DNA from 2 places in the Streptomyces sp. NPDC031340 genome. Region 2 is predicted to be linked to the other one. Evidence: riboswitches for the same ligand, from Rfam matches in the RefSeq annotation. Region 2 holds a riboswitch; the other holds the start of a gene.
The links. A riboswitch is a leader RNA that binds a small molecule or an ion and turns the genes downstream of it on or off. The one in region 2 is predicted to bind S-adenosylmethionine.
Positions count from the first base shown of each region.

Region 1 (3,396 bases), on a different contig from region 2:
GTTGGGACGGATGGTCGCGGTGAGCCCCGTGCCGGCCACCGCGTCCAGCGTCTTCAGGCCGTCGCCGGTGTTGAGGACGACGGTCGTCTTCGTGGGGTCGAGGAGGCCGTTGTCGATCAGCTTCTTCGTCACGCCGACCGTCACCCCGCCCGCCGTCTCGGCGAAGATGCCCTCGGTCCGGGCGAGCAGCTTGATCGCGTCGACGACCTGCTCGTCGGTCACGTCCTCCACGGCGCCGCCGGTGCGGCGGGCGATGTCGAGGACGTAGGGGCCGTCGGCCGGGTTGCCGATGGCGAGGGACTTGGCGATGGTGTCCGGCTTCTGCGGGCGGACCACGTCGTGGCCGGCCTTGAAGGCGGTGGAGACCGGCGAGCAGCCCAGCGCCTGCGCGCCGAAGATCTTGTACGGCTTGTCCTCGACGAGCCCGAGCTTGATCAGCTCCTGCAGGCCCTTGTCGACCTTGGTGAGCTGCGAGCCGGAGGCGATGGGGATGACGATCTGGTCCGGCAGCCGCCAGCCGAGCTGCTCGCACACCTCGTACGCCAGGGTCTTGGACCCTTCCGCGTAGTAGGGCCGCAGGTTGACGTTGACGAAGCCCCAGCCCTCGCCGGCCGGGTCGCCGATGAGCTCGGAGCAGAAGCGGTTGACGTCGTCGTAGTTGCCCTCGATGCCGACGAGCTCGCCGCCGTAGACGGCGGCCATGACGATCTTGCCCTGCTCCAGGTCGTGCGGGATGAACACGCAGGAACGGAGGCCGGCCCGGGCGGCGGCGGCGCCGACGGCGCCGGCCAGGTTGCCGGTGGAGGAGCAGGAGAGGGTGGTGAAGCCGAAGGCGCGGGCGGCCTCCAGGGCCTGGGCGACCACGCGGTCCTTGAAGGAGTGCGTCGGGTTGCCGGAGTCGTCCTTCACGTACAGCCCGCCGGTCACGCCGAGTTCGCGGGCCAGGTTGTCGGCCTTGACCAGCTTGGTCCAGCCCGGGTTCAGGTTGGGCTTGTCGGCCACGTCCGCGGGGACGGGCAGCAGCGGCGCGTAACGCCAGATGTTCGCGGGTCCCGCCTCGATGCGCCTGCGGAGTTCCTCGGTGTCGTAGGCCGAGAAGTCGTACGCGATCTCCAGCGGGCCGAAACACTCCTCGCAGGCGAAGACCGGTCCGAGGGGGACCCGGTGACCGCATTCGCGACAGGACAGAGCGGCGGCGGGGCCGAGGTCTACGGTGGAGTCCGTGGTGCTTGCAACAGTCTGCACAGCCATGTGAGGCGAGGCCCTTTCTCCTCATCTTCCTCACGACGCATCTCGCCGTGAGACGGATTTGGCACCTTCCCTAGCCGGGAGCCTCGCGCGGCGATCGACGGTGATCGGTACGAGAACCGGCTGGAGGGTTGCCGGGGCTTCATCGGGCCGTGTCCCTCTGCCCCTCTGGATGAGCGGTATTCGGTTGTGAACGCGGGACGACCCCCGACATGCGATGGTCATCAGCGTTGTTCAAGACTGTAACCGAAGGCCAGGACAGTTGAGATAGCCGTCCGAACCGCGAGATGGATCACATGGTCCGCCGCCGAGAGAACGCAGAGGAGCCGCGCACTGTGCTGAACGAAGTCGAGCGCTGGCTGAACACCCGCTCCTGGTCCGTGACCGACCGGCCGCTGCACATGATCCTGGCCGCCAAACAACGCACCGGTCAGTCGGTCAGCGTCGTGCTGCCCGCGCTCAACGAGGAGGGGACGGTCGGCGACATCGTCGCGGCCATCCGTCACGACCTCATGCAGCAGGTCCCGCTCGTCGACGAGATCGTCGTCGTCGACTCCGGGTCCACCGACCGCACGTCCGAGGTCGCCGCGGCGGCGGGCGCGCGGGTGGTCCACCGCGACGAGATCCTGCCGCGCATACCCACCGTCCCCGGCAAGGGGGAGGTGCTGTGGCGCTCCCTGCTCGTCACGAGCGGGGACATCGTCTGCTTCGTCGACGCCGACCTGAAGGAGTTCTCCTCCGACTTCGTCTCCGGGATCGTGGGCCCGCTGCTCACCGACCCCGGGGTCGACCTGGTCAAGGCGATGTACGACCGTCCGCTCGGCGGCGCCGCGGGCCAGGGCGGCCGGGTCACCGAGCTGATGGCGCGCCCGCTGCTGAACATGCACTGGCCGCAGCTGGCCGGGTTCGTGCAGCCGCTCGGCGGCGAGTACGCCGCCCGCCGCGGCCTGCTGGAGCAACTGCCCTTCCCGGTCGGCTACGGGGTGGAGCTGGGCATGCTGGTCGACGCGCTGCACCTGGTGGGCCTGGACGCCCTCGCCCAGGTCGACGTGGGGGTGCGCAAGCACCGGCACCAGGACGGGCAGGCCCTCGGCCGGATGGCCGCCGCGATCTACCGCACCGCCCAGCTCCGCCTGGCCCGCGGCCACCTGATCCGCCCCGCGCTCACCCAGTTCGAGCGGGGGGAGGACGGTTTCGAGCCGCGTACCTACTCCGTGGACACGGAGGAGCGGCCGCCGATGGCGGAGCTGGCGGAGTACCAGACCCGCAAGGTGGCGTAACGCTCCGCTGAAAGCGCCGGTGCCGTGCCATGCCGCGCCTTGTCGTGCCGCGCCTTGTCGTGCCGCGCCATGTCGTGCCGCGCCATGTCGTGCCGCGCCATGTCGTGCCGCGCCATGTCGTCGGTCGCCTGCCGCGCCGTCGTGGCCGGTCGCGCAGTTCCCCGCACCCCTTCGGGGCGCTGCATAGCCGGATCCTTTCGGTGGGTGCCGTCCGGTTCCCGCGCCTCGCGACGCGCGCGCGGGGGGCGGGAACCGGACGGGCGTTTGAGCGATCCGTGGCCGGGCTAGTTTGGGCTTATGGCTTCCACGGCTTCCCCTTCCTCCTCTGCCGGTTCTGCTTCCCCTTCCGCCTCCATGTCCGCCGCTTCCCCACAGGGCGCCGCTCATCAGGTGCTGGTCGCGTCCAACCGCGGGCCCGTGTCGTACCAGGTGCGGGAGGACGGCTCGCTGCACGCCAAGCGGGGCGGGGGCGGAGTGGTCTCCGGTCTGTCGGCCATCGGGCCGGAGGCGGGGGCGCTGTGGGTGTGCTCCGCGCTCGGCGACGGGGACCGGGAGGCGGTGCGGCGCGGGGTCGGCGAGGCCGGCGTGCGGATGCTGGACATCCCGGCCGACGTGCACGCCGACGCCTACAACGGCATCGCCAACTCGGTGCTGTGGTTCGTCCACCACATGCTGTACCAGACGCCGCTGGAGCCCGTCTTCGACGCGGAGTTCCGGCGCCAGTGGGCGGCCTACGAGACCTACAACCGGGCCTTCGCGCAGGCGCTGGCCGAGGAGGCCGCCGAGGGCGCCGCGGTGCTGGTGCAGGACTACCACCTGTGCCTGGTGCCGGGCATGCTGCGGGAGCTGCGGCCGGACCTGCGCATCG
Region 1 covers NZ_JBVIIE010000100.1:7,488-10,883, reverse strand. The annotation lists gene thrC (threonine synthase) at 1-1,251, opposite strand, end outside; SAM riboswitch class I at 1,270-1,427, opposite strand; gene ACZ5GT_RS39950 (glucosyl-3-phosphoglycerate synthase) at 1,584-2,528, shown strand; gene ACZ5GT_RS39945 (alpha,alpha-trehalose-phosphate synthase (UDP-forming)) at 2,883-3,396, shown strand, end outside.
Region 1: another riboswitch for S-adenosylmethionine. It lies ahead of thrC (threonine synthase); the one in region 2 lies ahead of ACZ5GT_RS35560 (aminotransferase class V-fold PLP-dependent enzyme).

Region 2 (3,396 bases):
TCTACGGACGGGGCCCTCTGCCGTGCCGCCCGGCTGGATAGGGTGGAGGCACACTCTCTTCTACGACGTCTGGAGCGGCCTTATGAGCGCTGTGACCCCCGCTGGAGGCGACACCGCGGCGGGCCGCTCCTGGCCCGCCCTGCTGAACGGCCTGCTGGCCGGCCGCGACCTGAGCGCCGACGACACCGCCTGGGCGATGGACCTGATCATGCGCGGCGAGGCGACCGACGCGCAGATCGCCGGCTTCGTGGTGGCCCTGCGGGCCAAGGGCGAGACCGTCGAGGAGATCAACGGACTCGTCCGCACCATGTACGAGCACGCCAACGTCATCGAGGTGCCGGGCGCGGCCGTCGACATCGTCGGCACCGGCGGCGACGGCGCGAAGACGGTCAACATCTCCACCATGTCGTCGATCGTGGTGGCCGGCACGGGCGCGAAGGTCGTCAAGCACGGCAACCGGGCCGCCTCCTCCGCCTCCGGCGCGTCCGACGTGCTGGAGAAGCTGGGCGTCAACCTGGAACTGCCGCTGGCGCGGGTCCCGGCGGTCGCCGAGGAGGCCGGCATCACCTTCTGCTTCGCGATCAAGTTCCACCCGGCGCTGCGCCACGCGGGCGCCGCCCGCGGGCAGCTGGGCATCCGCACGGTGTTCAACGCGCTCGGCCCGCTGACCAACCCCGCGAAGGTCAAGGCGCAGGCGGTCGGCGTCGCCGACCCGCGGATGGCACCGATCGTGGCGGGCGTCTTCGCCGAGCGCGGCCACTCCTCGCTGGTGTTCCGCGGCGACGACGGCCTCGACGAGCTGACCACCACCGCCACCTCCCGGGTCTGGGTGGTCCGCGACGGCAAGGTCGGCGAGGAGGTCTTCGACCCGCGCGACGTCGGCATCGACCTGGTGCCGGTGGAGGCGCTGCGCGGCGCCGACGCGTCCTACAACGCGGAGGTCGCCCGGCGGCTGCTGGAGGGCGAGAGCGGGCCCGTACGGGACGCCGTGCTGCTGAACGCGGCGGCCGCGCTGGTGGCCCTGGAGCCGGGCTCGGGGACGCTCGCCGAGCAGATCCGCGAGGGCATGGCCAAGGCCGCGGAGTCGATCGACTCCGGCGCGGCCAAGCGCACGCTGGAGCGCTGGGTGGCCGCCAGCAACGCCTGACCGAGGTGAAGCGCGGTCCCGCGATCCGGACAGGAGTTGCGGGACCGCGATCACCTCGCGTACGTTCCTGTCCAGGTCATGAGTGACAGTCACAAGGCCCCGGCCGACTGTCCGGCAACCCTCCGTCCGTGGCGGGGTGCCCCGGGTGAGGACCAGGCCGTGGGCAGCGAGGTCCACGGCAAGCGCGGACCCCTCGTACACCAGGGGTCCTGGTCGTCGAGGAGCCTTCTGTGAGCAAGCGAATGCGATAGGGCGTAGAGCCCCGCCTCCGCGTACCCCCTTCACCTTTCCCGCGCTCGAGCCGTACCCGCTCACCTTGAGCCGTACCCGCTCGTCCTTGAGCCGTACCGCTCGCGCGGTGAATTCCCTTGCCTTCCACAGGAGTTCGCCATGTCCGTCTGCACCGTTGCCGCCGCCCGGACCATTTGCTCCCCGCTGCCCGTTCTGGGCGGGGACGTCACCGTGCCGCTCGCCACCGGCGGCGAGGTCGCCTACGCCGCGCTCGACTACGCGGCCAGCGCCCCCGCCCTGCGGCGCGTCTGGGACGACGTGGCCGCGTACGCGCCGTACTACGGCAGCGTCCACCGCGGCGCCGGCCACCTCTCCCAGCTGTCCACCGACCTGTTCGAGAACGCCCGCCGGACGGTCGCCGGGTTCCTCGACTGCCGCGCCGACGACCAGCTGGTCTTCACCCGCTCCACCACCGACTCGCTCAACCTGCTCGCCGCCGCCCTCCCGGCCGGCTGCCAGGTCTTCGTCTTCGAGACCGAGCACCACGCCTCGCTGCTGCCGTGGCGGGACGCCCGCGTCACCTTCCTCGACGCCCCGCGCGGCCCGCGCCAGGCCGTCGAGACCCTGGAGCGCGCCCTGGCCGCCCGTGACCCGCACGGGCCCGCCCTGGTGTGCGTCACCGGCGCCTCGAACGTCACCGGCGAGCTGTGGCCGGTGCGCGAGCTGGCCGCCGCCGCCCACGCGCACGGCGCCCGCATCGTCCTGGACGCCGCCCAGCTCGCCCCGCACCACCCGGTGAGCGTCCGGGAGCTGGACGTCGACTGGGTCGCCCTCTCCGGCCACAAGCTGTACGCCCCCTTCGGCTCCGGCGTCCTGGCCGGCCGCGCCGACTGGCTGCGGGAGGCCGAGCCGTACCTCGCGGGCGGCGGCGCCAGCCGCCGGGTGACCCGGCGCGCGGACGGGGGAGTGGACGTGGAGTGGCACGACAGCGCCGCCCGGCACGAGGCTGGCTCGCCGAACGTCATCGGCGCCTACGCGCTCGCGTCGGCCTGCGAGGCGCTCACCGAGGCCGGCTTCGACACACTGGTCGCCCGCGAGCGGTACCTGATCGGCAAGGTGCGGGCGGGCCTGGCCGACGTACCCGAGGTCAGGGTGCTGTCGCTGTTCGGCGACGACGCGCCCCGCGTCGGCGTCATCTCCTTCGTCGTGGAGGGCTGGAACAGCTCCCACTTCGCCGCCGCCCTGTCAGCCGAGTACGGCATCGGCGTCCGCGACGGTCTGTTCTGCGCCCATCCCCTGGTCCGCACCCTGCTGGGCAGCGACCCGCGGACCCAGGGCGAGTGCGGCGCCCCCGAGGCCACGCCGGGCGAGAACTCGCTGAACGCCGTCCGGGTCAGCTTCGGCGCCGGAACGCCCGACGAACACGTCGAGCGCTTCGTCGGCGCCGTGCGGGAACTGGTACGCGACGGCGCGAAGCTGCGCTACCGGACGCAGGACGGCCGCTGCGTCCCCGCCGTCTGAGCCGGGAGCGTCCGCGGGGCGGCGGTCAGGACTTGTCCAGGCCGGTCAGGAGTCCAGGCCGATCGCGAACGCCGCCTCCAGGTCGTGCTGGGAGTAGGTGCGGAAGGCGACGTGCGTGTCCGTCGCCTCCACGCCCGGGATCTTGCTGATGCGTCCCGGGATGACCTCCGCCAGGTCCTCGTGCTGCCTGACCCGCACCATGGCGATCAGGTCGTAGGTGCCGGTCACGGAGAAGACCTCGCTGACGCTGTCCAGCGCGGCGATCGACTCGGCGATCTCGGGGATCCGGTCCACGCTGGTCTTGATGAGGACGATCGCGGTGATCACGGCTGGTTCTCTCCCTCGGTGGCCGGAGCTGGGGCGGACTTCACCTTAGCCCGCCCGTCGCACCCGCCACCCTTCCGAGGCCCGCTACAGGTCTTCGGCCTCCCATGCCGCGCCCAGGCCAGCACGAACCCCAGCCCGAAGCCCACCAGGTGCGCCAGATAGGCCACGCC
Region 2 covers NZ_JBVIIE010000069.1:17,418-20,813, forward strand. The annotation lists gene trpD (anthranilate phosphoribosyltransferase) at 83-1,147, shown strand; SAM riboswitch class IV at 1,222-1,338, shown strand; gene ACZ5GT_RS35560 (aminotransferase class V-fold PLP-dependent enzyme) at 1,538-2,899, shown strand; gene ACZ5GT_RS35565 (Lrp/AsnC family transcriptional regulator) at 2,945-3,226, opposite strand; gene ACZ5GT_RS35570 (rhomboid family intramembrane serine protease) at 3,223-3,396, opposite strand, start outside.